3 regions of the Paenarthrobacter sp. NPDC090517 genome follow, and region 1 is predicted to be linked to each of the others. Evidence: riboswitches for the same ligand, from Rfam matches in the RefSeq annotation. Region 1 holds a riboswitch; each other region holds the start of a gene.
The links. A riboswitch is a leader RNA that binds a small molecule or an ion and turns the genes downstream of it on or off. The one in region 1 is predicted to bind cyclic di-AMP.
Positions count from the first base shown of each region.

Region 1 (4,398 bases):
ACGAATCACGGAATCGTCAACTGTTGCGTAGCCGCCATCCAGCCCGGAGGCGGCGAAGATGGGCACGGAATATGCCGTGACGATATGCAGGGGAAGTCGCCGACGTTCAGCCTCCCGCGCGGCCCAAACCAAAGCACATTGACCATGCTCTGAGCCGTCCACTCCCACCACGATGCCACCTGGTTCCACAGCCTGATCCTGGCCGTCCTGTGGCTCTTCACTGTGTCTGCCGTGCTGGTCCATGGGGGCCTGCCTCTCCACCTACTGCTTGATGTTCCGGCTATTCTGCCAGAGGTTCTCCGCGTCGGATTCCCTCACTGTTTCATTGTCAATGGCCGGAGCAGGAGAAACCGGGAAATTTCTCCTCCCAATGCCAACTATTCTCGGTCAGCAGTAGCGAATCAAGGCGACATCGGGCTATGTGCATAACGGTCCGGGCTCGGTTCCCGGGCTCTCACATTGCGCTGCGGACGAACACACAAAACGCGCAGTCGCGGAGGCTATCCATGGCCGAAAAAGTTCGGTAGTGTTCGAGTCACCGAATGGCCGGCAAACGTGTTTCACACCACACACTCCGGCCATTTATTTGCGGCCGCTTGGGGAACTCGGACGCGATCCCACGCGATGCCGAAAGGCACACACGTCAAGGAGGAACCAAGCAGTGTCACTCACGCCTGATTCCGGCACGGAGCGCACCACCACCGTGGTCATCGGAGCCGGCCTGTCCGGCTTGGCAGTTGCCAGTGAGCTCAGCCGCTATGGCGTGGGCTCAATCGTCGTGGACGGGTTCGGCGCACTGTCCACCACAGGTCCTTCCGTCCATACAGGCATGCTTCAACGCACTGAGGTGGCCGATCCTGCGGCCATGCAGGAACGCAACGAGATCCTCCGACACCTGCGGAACTACGCCGCCAACCATCAACTGGACGTTCGCAACACCACCCGCGCCGTCCGCCTTGATTTCCTGGGTTCGGACCCCTCCCGGCAAATCGGATACGGACTGGCCGCAAGCATGACCACAGCCGGCCTGAGGACCGGACTCCACGTATCCGGCCCCCTCGAATCCACTCCACGCCAATGGGCGGTCCACACAGCGAACGGCGTCCTCCTGGCGGACCACGTAGTAGTGACGCGCTGCGCCCAAAGCCAGTTACGCCGCATGCTCGCCGAACTTGGAATAGCCGTTGGCCAAAACTTCGCGGCCGCCATGCGGGCGGTAGGGATGCACCTGGTGGGCGTTGGGGACCTTATCACCCCGTCTCCCAAGGAAGTGCTGCGGCAAGCCAAGGCAGTGGGCCAAGCCATCTCCTCCAAGGTGGCCCTACCCGCAGGTCCGGGCATCGCCCTCGCCTAGGGGCACGCCGCCTAACTTTTCCTGCTGAACATAAACAAACAGAACTTAACGCCAAAAGCCGGTGCCTTCAAAGAAATTACTCTTTGAAGGCACCGGCCTTTGAACTGAAGCGTGAGGCTTTATGCGCCAGCGCGTACGTAGGTCAGGGGACCCGTTGCGGTCAACCAGCTGATCGGGTGGATGCCCGTCTGGTTGCCGTTGATGCCACCGCTGATTGCCTGGCCGTTGCCGATGTAGATAGCAACGTGGCCGGACTGGACGATCATGTCACCGGGCTGGGGGGTGCTAACAACCTTGCCGTAGTTCATGAACTGCATGGGACCGAGGTCGCCTACCGGGATGCCTGCGGAGCCAAGGGCCTTCTCGACCATGGCGGTGCAGTCCTGGAAGACACCGATCTGTGCGTAAGCCGAGGCGACCATGGCTGCGTTGACGCCGCCAGCGGCGGGGGCAGCAGCTGCAGGAGCAGCGGCAACCGGTGCAGCGGCAACAGGAGCAGCGGCGACCGCAGCCTTAGCGGCGACGGGTGCTTTTGCAGCAGCAGTGGTGACGGCTGCCTTCTTGGCCACGGGGGCCTCAACAACGGGAGCCGGCTTTTCGATGACCGGAGCTGCTACGGAAGCAACGGCCGGACGCTCGAAGTTGACGGTAGCCGTTGCCAGAGCGGTAACAACCTTGGTGGGTGCCTCGGAAACGGTCTCAGCGACCGTTGCGGGGCTGGAGTCGCGCTGAACCGGAGCCTCAGCTGCGTGAGCAGCAATGGAGCCGGTCAAAACGAGGCCCGAGGCTGCTGCGATAACAGCTGCCTGGCGGCCAGCGCCGGAAGCGTTGCTGGCTACTGCCTTCGAGATGGAGATGAACGGATTAGGACGTACGCTGTCCGCCTTACGACGGCCGCGAAGAATGCGTGAAGACATGAAAGAGCCTCTCCCGATGCCTGCGAGGTTAGCTGTCGGATTCGGATGGGAGTCACCCGGCCACTATCCCCCGCTGTTCAGCGGAAGCTTCGTGACTTCACCCCAAGGCACGCTCGAAAGCGACCTAAATTGGGTTCCCCGTCTCTGCCGTAGGTTTGTCTGCGAACGGATTCCGGACTGCGGCAGAGCTAGGCAATCAGGCCGGAAGTGCCCGCTACGTGGAACAGGCACAGGTACTACCGTACGCGATGATTCCACCGAAGTCACATTTAAGTAACGGGAAGTGGGCTTCTGGCGTGTCGCAGTATCCGTTTCGAGATATTCGCAGGTACGTAGAAAACCGCGTTATTCCGCGGAAGTATCGCTGTCCGGGCCGTTGAAAGCGGCAAGTTTCTTCCGCGCGGTAACAGCAAGGTAAATAACGAGACCCACAGCAACAACGGCCAATCCAACAATGCTCCAAGGGAAGGGCTGCGAGGCGTCAGCGGCAGGCTCACTGTTGCCCGTCCCCGGCGCCGCTGTACCGGCCGTGGGGACAGTGGCTGACGGCGCTGATGCCGACGGCGAGGCACCCACCGGGCCAGTCGCCGTCGTCGTGCTTCCCGCGGTGGCGGTGAACGTGAAGGTGCCCTCGATGGGGTGGGAATCCGAGCTGACTACGCGCCATACCACCGTGTATTCACCAGCGGGAGCACCCTGGCGAAGCTTTTGAACAGCCTGGTTGTCGATGATTTCGACCGGACCGTCCGCCCAGTTCTCACCGGCGGCCGTCACGGTTACACCGGAACCGATCGCGAGCGGGCGGTTGTTGAACGTGATGGAGACCGACGCCGGAACTTCCGCAACGCTGGCACCATTGGCTGGCGCGGTTGACTCGGCGACGTCGTGCGCGGACGCCGGAGCCGCGGAAAACAGCAAGGCGGACGCGAAGGCAAGGGCAGCGACGACGGCGGCCAGAAGCGGGCGGATGGTACGCATGGGGCGGTTTCTCCTAGTGTTGGCTTCCTTACAGACTAGGCGAATCGTTCAGAGGGCCCACACCGGACAACATAGGATTTGAGGGCAAACTCCCCTCGATCCCCGGAGACCTTCATGCTGAAACAAGGTTCTGCAATCGACCGCTACTTCAAAATCTCCGAACGTGGGTCCACGTACTCGCGGGAAATCCGTGGCGGCTTCGCGACCTTCTTCGCCATGAGCTACATCGTGGTGCTGAACCCGCTGATCCTCTCCGGACCTGACTCGAGTGGCGCTTCGCTGGGCTTCACGGCCGTGGCAGCCACCACGGCGTTCGTTGCCGGCATCCTGACCATCCTCATGGGCGCGTGGGCCAAACACCCGTTTGCCGTGGCCACAGGCTTGGGCGTCAACGCCTTCGTGGCAGTCACGGTGGCCTCCCATCCCGGGTTGACCTGGCCGGACATGATGGGGCTCGTGGTGTTGTCGGGCGTCACTATGCTCATCCTGGTGCTGACCGGTTTCCGGACAGCCGTGTTCAAGGCAGTTCCGGAGGCCCTGAAGACGGCAATTGTTGTGGGCATCGGACTCTTTATCGCTCTCATTGGTCTGGTCAACGCCGGTTTCGTCCGCCGCATCCCTGATGCCGCCGGGACCACCGTTCCGCTGGGCTTGGGCGTGGACGGCAAGCTCATGGGCTGGCCGACACTCGTTTTCGCAGTGGGCTTGATCCTGACCATCGCACTGGTGGTCCGAAAGGTCCGTGGCGCCATCCTGATCGGCATCGTGGTCTCCACCGCGCTGGCCGCGATCCTCGAATTTACGCTGCACATCGGACCAAGCTTTGACGGAACCAACGTCAACCCCCGCGGCTGGTCCCTGGTGGCTCCCACACTCACCGAATGGGGCGCCCCTGACCTGTCCCTCATTGGCAAGGCCAACCCTTTCGGTGCATTTGAACACCTTGGCTTCATCGCTGCGGCCTTGCTGGCCTTCGTGATCCTCCTGAGCATCTTCTTCGACGCCATGGGGACGATGGTTGGGCTGGCCAACGAGGCCGGAACCGTGGACAAGGACGGCAACATCCCCAACGTTGACCGTGTTCTCCAGGTGGACGCCCTCGGTGCAATCGTGGGCGGCGGAGCCTCCGTTTCCTCCAACCAGATCTTC
Region 1 is NZ_JBIVXN010000002.1:551,231-555,628, forward strand. It holds gene ACIQTW_RS11375 (universal stress protein) at 1-243, opposite strand, end outside; gene ACIQTW_RS11380 (FAD-binding protein) at 662-1,354, shown strand; gene ACIQTW_RS11385 (NlpC/P60 family protein) at 1,474-2,271, opposite strand; cyclic di-AMP (ydaO/yuaA leader) riboswitch at 2,275-2,466, opposite strand; gene ACIQTW_RS11390 (copper resistance protein CopC) at 2,617-3,249, opposite strand; gene ACIQTW_RS11395 (NCS2 family permease) at 3,364-4,398, shown strand, end outside.

Region 2 (4,398 bases), 460 kb from region 1:
TCACGCAGGTCTCGGTGAGTTTCGGAAGCGATGACCGTACGCACCGGATCACCCAGCGGCTTATGGCCGAAGGCGCGGTCTGGATGTCCGGTTCGTCGTGGCGTGGACGCGAGATCCTACGGATCTCGGTCAGCAACTGGACTACGGACGCCGGAGATGTCGCGGCCTCCCTTGCCGCCGTGCGGGGTGCGGTGGAGGCTGAGCCGGAGATGTAGAGCTCCTGCGCGGGCTCAGTGCCGGTGAGGTCCTCGGCCCAGTTCGGCGCGCAACTCACTGACGGGAATTGTCCCGTGATGCAGCTCGCGGGCCAGGCGCGCCACTGCGCGGAGGTCCGCCCAGGCTGTGCGTACGACGTCGACGCTCGGGTCGGGATCGTCGGTCCAGTCGAGCGGGACTTCATGAATGCGCAAAGCAGAACGTTCGGCAATCATCAGCAGTTCGGTGTCGAAGAACCATGCTTCATCGCGGGTGTGGGGGAGCAACTGTTGGGCGATGTCGGCACGTATGGCTTTGAAGCCGCACTCGGCATCGGAGTAGCGCGCCCCCGTCATGACGCGCAGCAGGAAGTTGTAGGTCCGTGCAATGACCTCACGGTGGCGGCTGAATGTCCCGTGTGAGGCCTTGGCCAGTCGCGTGCCGACCGCGAGGTCGGAGTGCCCGGAGATCAGCGGGGCAAGTAGGGGCGCCACCGCCGAAAGGTCGATGGTCAGACGGGGGTCCATGTACGCAAGCAGAGGTGAGGGCGAGGAAAGCCAGACCCGGCGGAGCGAGTTTCCGCGACCCCTCTGCTCAAGGTGGACCACCAATAGCTCGGGGAGTTCCCTGGCCAGGCGTTCGGCGATCCGCAAGGTGTTGTCCGTGCTGGCATTGTCCGCGACGGTGATCCGGAATGTGTGGGGGAAGGAACCGGCGAGGTGGCTGTGTAGGCTGCGAAGCTTGTATTCCAGCTGGGTCTCGTCGTTGAGCACAGGGATGATGAAGTCCAGGGTAGGAACTAAGGCGCGTGTGTCCGCGGGGGAGCGCTGCAGCTGATGATTCATCACCGGCTTGGGATCTGTGAGCGTCATACATTCAGCATCAGCTCACTCCATATGAGCCGAATAGGCGGCAACTGTGACCCCACTGTGAACTAAGCGCCGCACCTGTGAAACGGCAAAACCGCACCCGTTCCCGCTATCCGCTCCAGTGGGCACTGGTGCGAACGGCGGCAACGGGCGCGGCAATCAAGCAGTCTGGTTTAGTACCAGTTGTTGGCCAAGTGGAAGCCCAGAGCGGCGGACGGGGATCCGTAACGCTCCTTGATGTAGTTCAGGCCCCACTTGATCTGGGTCTGGTAGTTGGTTTCCCAGTCAGGACCCACGGTGGCCATCTTGGAAGCAGGCAGGGACTGGACGATGCCGTAGGCGCCGCTGGAAGCGTTCATCGCCGTGGTCCTCCAGTTCGATTCCTTCTCCCACAGCGTGTTGAGGGCAGTCATTTCGCCCGGGCCCCAACCGTAGTTGCCAAGGATGCTGAGTGCGTACGCCTTGGCAGCCGCAGGGTCATCCACAGCCTTGGGAGCGGCAGCAGCTGCTGCGGCTTCCGCAGCGGCAGCGGCAGCAGCGGCGTCGGCGGCCTGCTTGGCAGCAGCGTCAGCAGCAGCCTTCTCAGCTGCGGCCTGGGCAGCAGCCTGATCAGCGGCAGCCTTTTCGGCTGCAGCCTGCGCAGCTGCGGCCTGGTCAGCGGCAACCTTCTCGGCGGCGGCCTTGTCTGCGGCGGCCTTATCCGCGGCGGCCCTGTCGGCTGCGCCCTTTTCGGCGGCAGCATTCAGGGAAGCAGAGATCTCAGCCGACTTGTTGGTGTTGACCTGCGCACTGGACTGGGTTCCGGCTACGCGGCTGGCCTCGGGGAGGGTCAGTGCGGCGTTTGCGGCGGTTCCGAGCGATGCAACGCCCAATGCAGCTGCCACAACACCGGCAACTACGGACATGCGGTGGCCGGACTTACCCTGGCGGGCTGCGTTCTTGAGGACGGACTGCGACTTGGTGAGCGGTGCGTTGTGTTCGTCGCTGTGACGCGCGGAAGGGCGCGTCTGATCGTTAAATTCAGACATGTGATTACCTCTCAGCGCCTGCGGAGTTAGCTGTCGGGTTCGGATGAGGTCATCCGGCCGCGCATCATGCTGCGGCTTCACCCCAAGGGCCGGCCAAAAGTGGCCTGGCCCGGAGACTCTGGGTCCCCCGTCTCTGCCTCGGAGAAAGAACGGACTCCGGGAAGTGGCAGAGCTCGGCGCATCCCGGATGTGGGCCTGCTAGGGACGACCCACCCTTTCGACGGTACAGGAGGATTCCGTAGAAGTCACATTTAGGTAACAGAGATCACGATGCCGGTGAGTCGCCTTGCCCGATTCGTTATATGCCTTCGGTGGTGACGGTAGGGAATCGAAGGGCGAATTCGGTGCGCCCCGGCCGCGAGGTCATTTCCACGCTACCGCCATGCGCCGAAACGATGGATTCCACAATGGACAAGCCGAGTCCGGAGGTGCCCTCAGTTCCTGATCTTGCGACATCAGCGCGGGCGAACCGGGAGAAGATCCGGCCCTGGAAATCTTCAGGAATTCCGGGGCCGTTGTCCGTCACCGTGACCACGGCGCTGCCATCGGCGGAGAGCATGACACCTGTAGCCACAGTGGTGCCGGGATCGGTGTGTTTGCGGGCATTGGACAGCAAATTGGCCAGCACCTGGTGAAGTTGGGTGGCATCGCCGCGCACAGTGATGGGCTCGTCAGGGAGCTGGAGCTGCCAGATGTGGTCCGGCGCCATGACTTTCTCGTCACTCACCGTTTCGATGACCAGCTGTGTCAGGTCTACGTTTTCGACTTTCACGGGCTTGCCCTCGTCCAGCCGCGCCAGCAGTAGAAGGTCCTCCACCAAGGTGGTCATGCGTTCGGACTGGCTTTGGACCCGCGCCAGCGACTTCCGGCCATCCTCGGTGAACGTTTCCGTCATCCTCAGCAGCTCTGTGTAGCCCCGGATGGCGGTCAGGGGCGTTCGTAGTTCGTGCGAGGCATCGGCCACAAACTGGCGCACTTTGGTTTCGCTTTCCTGCCGGGCTTCCAGCGCGCTCGAAACGTTGTTCAGCATCTGGTTCAAGGCATGGCCGACGCTGCCAACTTCCGTTCCAGGGTGGGATGCCGACGGCGGTACGCGCACCGCCAGTGCCACCTCACCGGCGTCGAGAGGCAGGCGCGCAACCTTTGTGGCCACCTCGGAGAGCTGCTCGAGCGGACGCATGGTCCGGCGGATGATGACCGTCCCCACGAGGCCGATCACCACCAGGCCACCCAGCGAGACCAGCACCATGGTCCACACCAGCGAGGCTTCGGCGCTCTGTTTGTCCGCGAGCGGCAGGCCCGTCACGATCACATCGCCATAGGTGGTCTTGACTGCCACCAGCCGGTAATCGCCGTTGGACAGTGATCGGTCCACGGGGTGGTTGTTCGTGGGGAGCGACACCAGGACCTGCTCGTCGTCTGCTGAGAGCGAGACGCGGTTACCTTGGGCGTCGATCAAACCCGAGCTACGCACAGCGGAGCCGTCGATCCTCGCGTTGAGCGTGCCCGCCGCCTGCCCGCGCGCTTCCAAAGGGTCCGGCCTGCCGGGGGATGACGGAAAGTTCGACGGCGGCCTGCCGAAGTCATTCGCGCGGCTGGACGCCTGCTCCAACTGCCTGTCGAGCTGCCTGTTGAAAACCATGTCCATGGAGGCGTAGCTGACAACTCCCACCGCAGCGCAAATGGCGATCAGCAGGGCCATGGCCACCAGGACCAAGCGTGTACGCAAGTGCCAAGTGGAGGGGTTGAGCCAACTGCGCGGAGTTTGTCCGGCCGCTCTTGACTTCCTGGCCACTCCTGAGAGGGTGCTCAATGCCTAATCCGCAGGCTTGATGACGTATCCGGCACCCCGGACGGTATGGATCATCGGGGGGTGCTTGGCTTCGATCTTCTTGCGCAGATAGGAGATGTAGAGTTCCACGATGTTGGCCTGGCCACCGAAGTCGTAGTCCCACACGCGGTCCAGGATCTGGGCTTTGCTGACAACTCGTTTGGGGTTCTCCATGAGATAGCGCAGCAGCTCGAATTGGGTGGCGGTCAGCGGGATGTCCTGGCCGGCGCGGGTTACTTCCCGGGTATCTACGTTGAGCGTGAGGTCGCCTACCACAAGCTCCGCGGTGTCCATGGCGGCTACGCCGGAGCGCTGGACCAGGCGGTGAAGTCGCAGGAGGACTTCTTCCATGCTGAAGGGTTTAGTGACGTAGTCGTCCCCACCTGCTGCGAGTCCGACAATACGGTCCTCCACGGCGTCCTTGGCCGTGAGGAACAAGGCGGGAACCTCCGGGGCGAAGGTGCGGATGCGGTTC
Region 2 is NZ_JBIVXN010000002.1:93,513-97,910, reverse strand. It holds gene ACIQTW_RS09315 (pyridoxal phosphate-dependent decarboxylase family protein) at 1-215, shown strand, start outside; gene ACIQTW_RS09310 (glycosyltransferase) at 231-1,067, opposite strand; gene ACIQTW_RS09305 (hypothetical protein) at 1,238-2,092, opposite strand; cyclic di-AMP (ydaO/yuaA leader) riboswitch at 2,094-2,281, opposite strand; gene ACIQTW_RS09300 (ATP-binding protein) at 2,391-3,887, opposite strand; gene ACIQTW_RS09295 (response regulator transcription factor) at 3,909-4,398, opposite strand, start outside.
Region 2: linked by a shared signal. The riboswitch ahead of ACIQTW_RS09305 (hypothetical protein) and the one ahead of ACIQTW_RS11385 (NlpC/P60 family protein) in region 1 are both predicted to bind cyclic di-AMP.

Region 3 (4,398 bases), on a different contig from region 1:
GTCGCTAACGGCCTTCGCGATGACGGCAAGCGAGCTGGTCTTGGGGGCCTCAGCGCGGTGCCGTGCAAGCTTGTTTGCACTGGTCATGATTTTCTCTTTTCGTATCCGCGTGCAGTTGGGATGCACGCGGGTAATGGGTTGGCCAACGTTGGGGGCATGCTGGCCGACCCCGAACCGGATAATTTCTAGCGGAGGGTGTAGAACGATGAGGTGCCGGTGGACGCTACGGAGTGCAGCAGCGTTCCCTGGCCGGGATTCAAGGCGCTGATCATCATGCCGTTGCCGACGTAGATGCCCACGTGGGCTCCGCCGTTCTGCATGACAAGGTCGCCGGGAGCAGGAGCGCTGGTGGGCGTCATGGCCGTCCAGGCGTTGACGCGGGGGATGCTGATGCCGGCCTGTGCATAGACCCACTGGGTGAAGCCGGAGCAATCCCAACCGTTCGGTGTGGTGCCGCCCCAAACGTAGGGAGAGCCGATGCCGGTGTAGGCAATGGCGGCTAGACCGGACGCAGCTGCGCTTGAGGCCGAATCCTTGGCCTTGGATGACTTCGCGGTGACCGCTTCAGCTTTTTCTTCAGTGCTGGCCGCTGCACGCTCGGTAACGCGCGCGGCGCGCTGGACTGCCTTGGGAGCTTCCTTGGTAGCCACGGTGGGGCTCTCGAAGGAAACGGTAGCTGTTGGCTCTGCCGTGACAACCGCGGTAACAGCCAGTTGTTGGGTGCTGGAGGCCTCCGACTTGGAAACGTCGGTATCTGCGGCTTGTGCCGGCAAGCCGACGGTGAGGACGAGGCCTGAGGCTGCTGCCAGGACGGCGGCCTGACGACCCACAGTTCCTGCGTTGGATGAAACAGCCTTGGAAAGCGTATTCAACGGATTCGTGCGAACCGTTTGGGCGCGATGGCGCGCAGGGGTAGTGCGTGATGACACGTAGGTAGCCTCTCCCAATGCCTGCGAGGTGAGCTGTCGGATTCGGATGGGAGTCATCCGGCCGCGCTGCTTCCAAGGAAGCTTTTGCGACTTAACCCCAAGGCCTTCTTTCGAAGACCGGAAGTGGTTCCCCCGCCCCTGCCAGACGATTTATGCGAACGGACCTTGAGCGGTGGCAGAGCTAGGCAATCCACTCAAGTGCATCGACCCCCTAAAAAGCCGATGCGCTCTGTACGCTACAACAGTTGAACGCGAATGTCACATTCAGGTCACGGGGTGACTCTCGAATGCGAGAGGCAACCATCAAATGGCTTAGAGCCAACCCATGGGGTCTACGACTTCACCGTTGACCTGGACCTCAAAGTGGAGGTGGCAGCCAGTGGAAGCGCCCGTGGTGCCGCTGAGTGCAACGGTGTCGCCACGGTTAACGGTCTGTCCCACCTTGACGGTGAAGGACGACAGGTGGTTATACGTGGTCTCGAGGCCGTTACCGTGGTCAACGACCACGCGGTTGCCTCCGCCATACTCGTGCCATCCGGCGAAGGTGACCTTACCGGTGGCTGCAGCATGAACAGCCGTACCGCACTGGGCAACGAAGTCCTGGCCACGGTGGAAATCACCGGCGCCACCCGTGAGGGGGCTGATGCGGTAGCCGAAGGGGGATGCCGTGGTGAGCGTGTCAAGGGGGCTTGCCATGCTGCCAACGGATGAGGCCCGCTGGATGCTGTCAGCCGATTGGGCGCTGAGCAACTGCTTCAACTTCCCGTCCGGGTCGGCAGCAGTAGCGACGGCTGCGCGGCTGAAGTCGATCTTGGCTGATGCAGCAGCGGAAACCTCGGGCTGGCTGCCCGCGGGTGCGGCAACGGCAAGGGCAGACTCAGTCTGGCCTGATTCCGAGGTAGCCATGACGGGACTTGTGGCAGGCAGGCCGACAGTCAGGGCAAGTCCGGTGGCGGCTAGCGCAACACCGGCCTTCTGCCCGACGCCGCTGGCAGCGGCGAAGTCGGCAACCTGGCGCAACGGGCTCTTACGGCGGCGCACCTGACGCTCGGTGTCGCGAGGCCGGATCTCCGTTACGACGGTGGCTGGCCGCAGCTCAGCAGCGGGGCCGGACGCGCGGCGGCGGCCCCTGACGTTCTGCGATGTCAAACTCTGTTCCTCTCTCAAAAGCCTGCGAAGTTAGCTGTCGGATTCGGGTCAGAGAGTACAAAGACCCGGTCCGCACGAGGCGCTCACGGCACACAGGTATCCCAAGAGGGACTTGCATACGTGGGCACTTCTGCTGCGGACTTCACCCCAAGGCTGCTTCTTTAGACAGCCGCTTGTGGTTCCCCCGCCTCTGCCAGTGGTGGATAACACACCTGATCCGCTGGCAGAGCTCGGCTCCGGATCAGGTAACGCTTTGGTATCAGCGCTAGTAAATAACTATAGGGGATTAAGGCCTTCGGTAATAAATTCGTTATCAACAAGAACGGGCTGAGCGCAGCAGCCCTTTATCATCAATTCCGAAAAACCGCAGGTCACACGCGCGCTGAAGGCCCAAAAGTGAGGTTTGACACTGTACTGACCCAGCGCCCGGTCAGCTGAGCGAGACGAAGACGTGCGCGGCAACTTCAGGAGGCAGTTCCAAAGCGCCTTCAATACCAGGGACCCGGACCGAGATGTATTCGCCGACGCGTTCCAGGGACACGCTCGCTCCGGGACGGATCCCGCCTTCGTCCAACTGGGTAAGAAGCTCCGGCTCCACCTGGATGGGCTCCGCCAGGCGGCTGACCACCACGCGGGAATCGGTAGCGTAGCCGTCCATGGCCTGCAGCAGGTTGACATCAAGCCGGGGGAAGGGCTGGCTGGCAAGGCCACCAAGCGCTTCAAGACCCGGAATGGGATTGCCATAGGGAGATTCCGTGGGGTGCTCCAGTAGCTCGTAGAGCCGACGCTCCACGCGCTCACTCATGACATGCTCCCAGCGACACGCTTCATCGTGCACGTACGCCCAGTCCAGGCCGATCACGTCAGCCAGCAGGCGCTCCGCAAGGCGGTGCTTGCGCATGACCTCGGTGGCGCGCTTGCGACCCACTTCCGTCAGTTCCAGGTGGCGGTCGTTGGACACAATCACCAGGCCATCGCGCTCCATGCGTCCAATGGTCTGGGAAACAGTCGGTCCGGAGTGGCGCAGGCGCTCGGCGATGCGGGCCCGGAGAGCCACAATGTTTTCTTCTTCAAGCTCCAAAATGGTCCGAAGATACATCTCAGTGGTATCGATCAGATCCGTCATCCAGCTCAGCTCTCCTCGAACGCAGTTCCTTGCGTAATCTCCACCGTACCGCGTCCCTTGCCGGGGCGAGCGGTGCACACCGCCGCCCCCTGAACGCCAACCCCCAGCCTAGCTTATTTGGAATTACTCTGGATAATTCCGGTCGCTTTCGGTCCCGCCGCATTCCACGTGGCGGACTATGACGGCTGCAGGTTCCTGCGCCCGGGCCGTGTCAGGCAGAATTGGGGTGTCGAAGGGGCAGTTGATGCCCCATGCCACCTCCCATCTCTAGCCGACACCCATTGGAGCGCCTCGTGAGCGACAACAGCATCACCATTCCCGCCGACCTGCTGCCCAAGGACGGACGCTTCGGCGCTGGACCGTCCAAGGTTCGCCCGGAACAGATTGAGGCGTTGGCTGCAGCATCGTCCACCATCCTGGGAACCTCCCACCGCCAGGCTCCGGTGAAGAACCTCGTGGGTTCGGTCCGCGATGGGCTCAGCCAGTTCTTCCGCGCTCCTGAGGGCTATGAGGTTGTCCTGGGCGTTGGCGGCTCTACCGCGTTCTGGGACGTGGCTGCGTTTGGCCTGGTTGAGAAGAAGGCCCAGCACCTTTCGTTCGGCGAGTTCGGTTCGAAGTTCGCTGCCGCCACCAACAAGGCACCGTTCCTGGATGCTTCGTCCATCATCAAGGCTGAACCCGGCACCCGCCCCGTGGCAACAGCCGAAGCCGGAGTGGACGTCTACGCTTGGCCCCAGAATGAGACATCAACCGGTGTGGCCGCTCCCGTCAAGCGCGTCCAAGGTGCCGATGAAGGCTCACTCGTCTTGGTGGATGCCACCTCAGCGGCCGGCGGACTGGACGTAGACGTGGCTGAGTCGGATGTCTACTACTTCGCCCCGCAAAAGAACTTCGCCTCCGACGGCGGCCTCTGGCTTGGTCTCTTCTCCCCCGCCGCCCTGGAACGTGCGGCACGGGTCAAGGCGAGCGGCCGCTGGATCCCGGACTTCCTGGATCTGCAGACCGCCATCGACAACTCCAAGCTGAACCAGACCTACAACACCCCTTCGCTGTCCACCTTGGTAACCCTGGACGCCCAGGTGCAGTGGCTCAACAGCAACGGCGGCTTGGACTTCGCCAGCAAGCGCACGGCAGACTCCGCCAACCGCATCTACTCATGGGCTGAGGCCTCGGAGTACGCAACACCCTTCGTTG
Region 3 is NZ_JBIVXN010000004.1:387,955-392,352, forward strand. It holds gene ACIQTW_RS15335 (NlpC/P60 family protein) at 1-87, opposite strand, end outside; gene ACIQTW_RS15340 (C40 family peptidase) at 186-929, opposite strand; cyclic di-AMP (ydaO/yuaA leader) riboswitch at 934-1,103, opposite strand; gene ACIQTW_RS15345 (M23 family metallopeptidase) at 1,242-2,078, opposite strand; cyclic di-AMP (ydaO/yuaA leader) riboswitch at 2,083-2,324, opposite strand; gene ACIQTW_RS15350 (metal-dependent transcriptional regulator) at 2,509-3,204, opposite strand; gene serC (phosphoserine transaminase) at 3,498-4,398, shown strand, end outside.
Region 3: linked by a shared signal. The riboswitch ahead of ACIQTW_RS15345 (M23 family metallopeptidase) and the one ahead of ACIQTW_RS11385 (NlpC/P60 family protein) in region 1 are both predicted to bind cyclic di-AMP.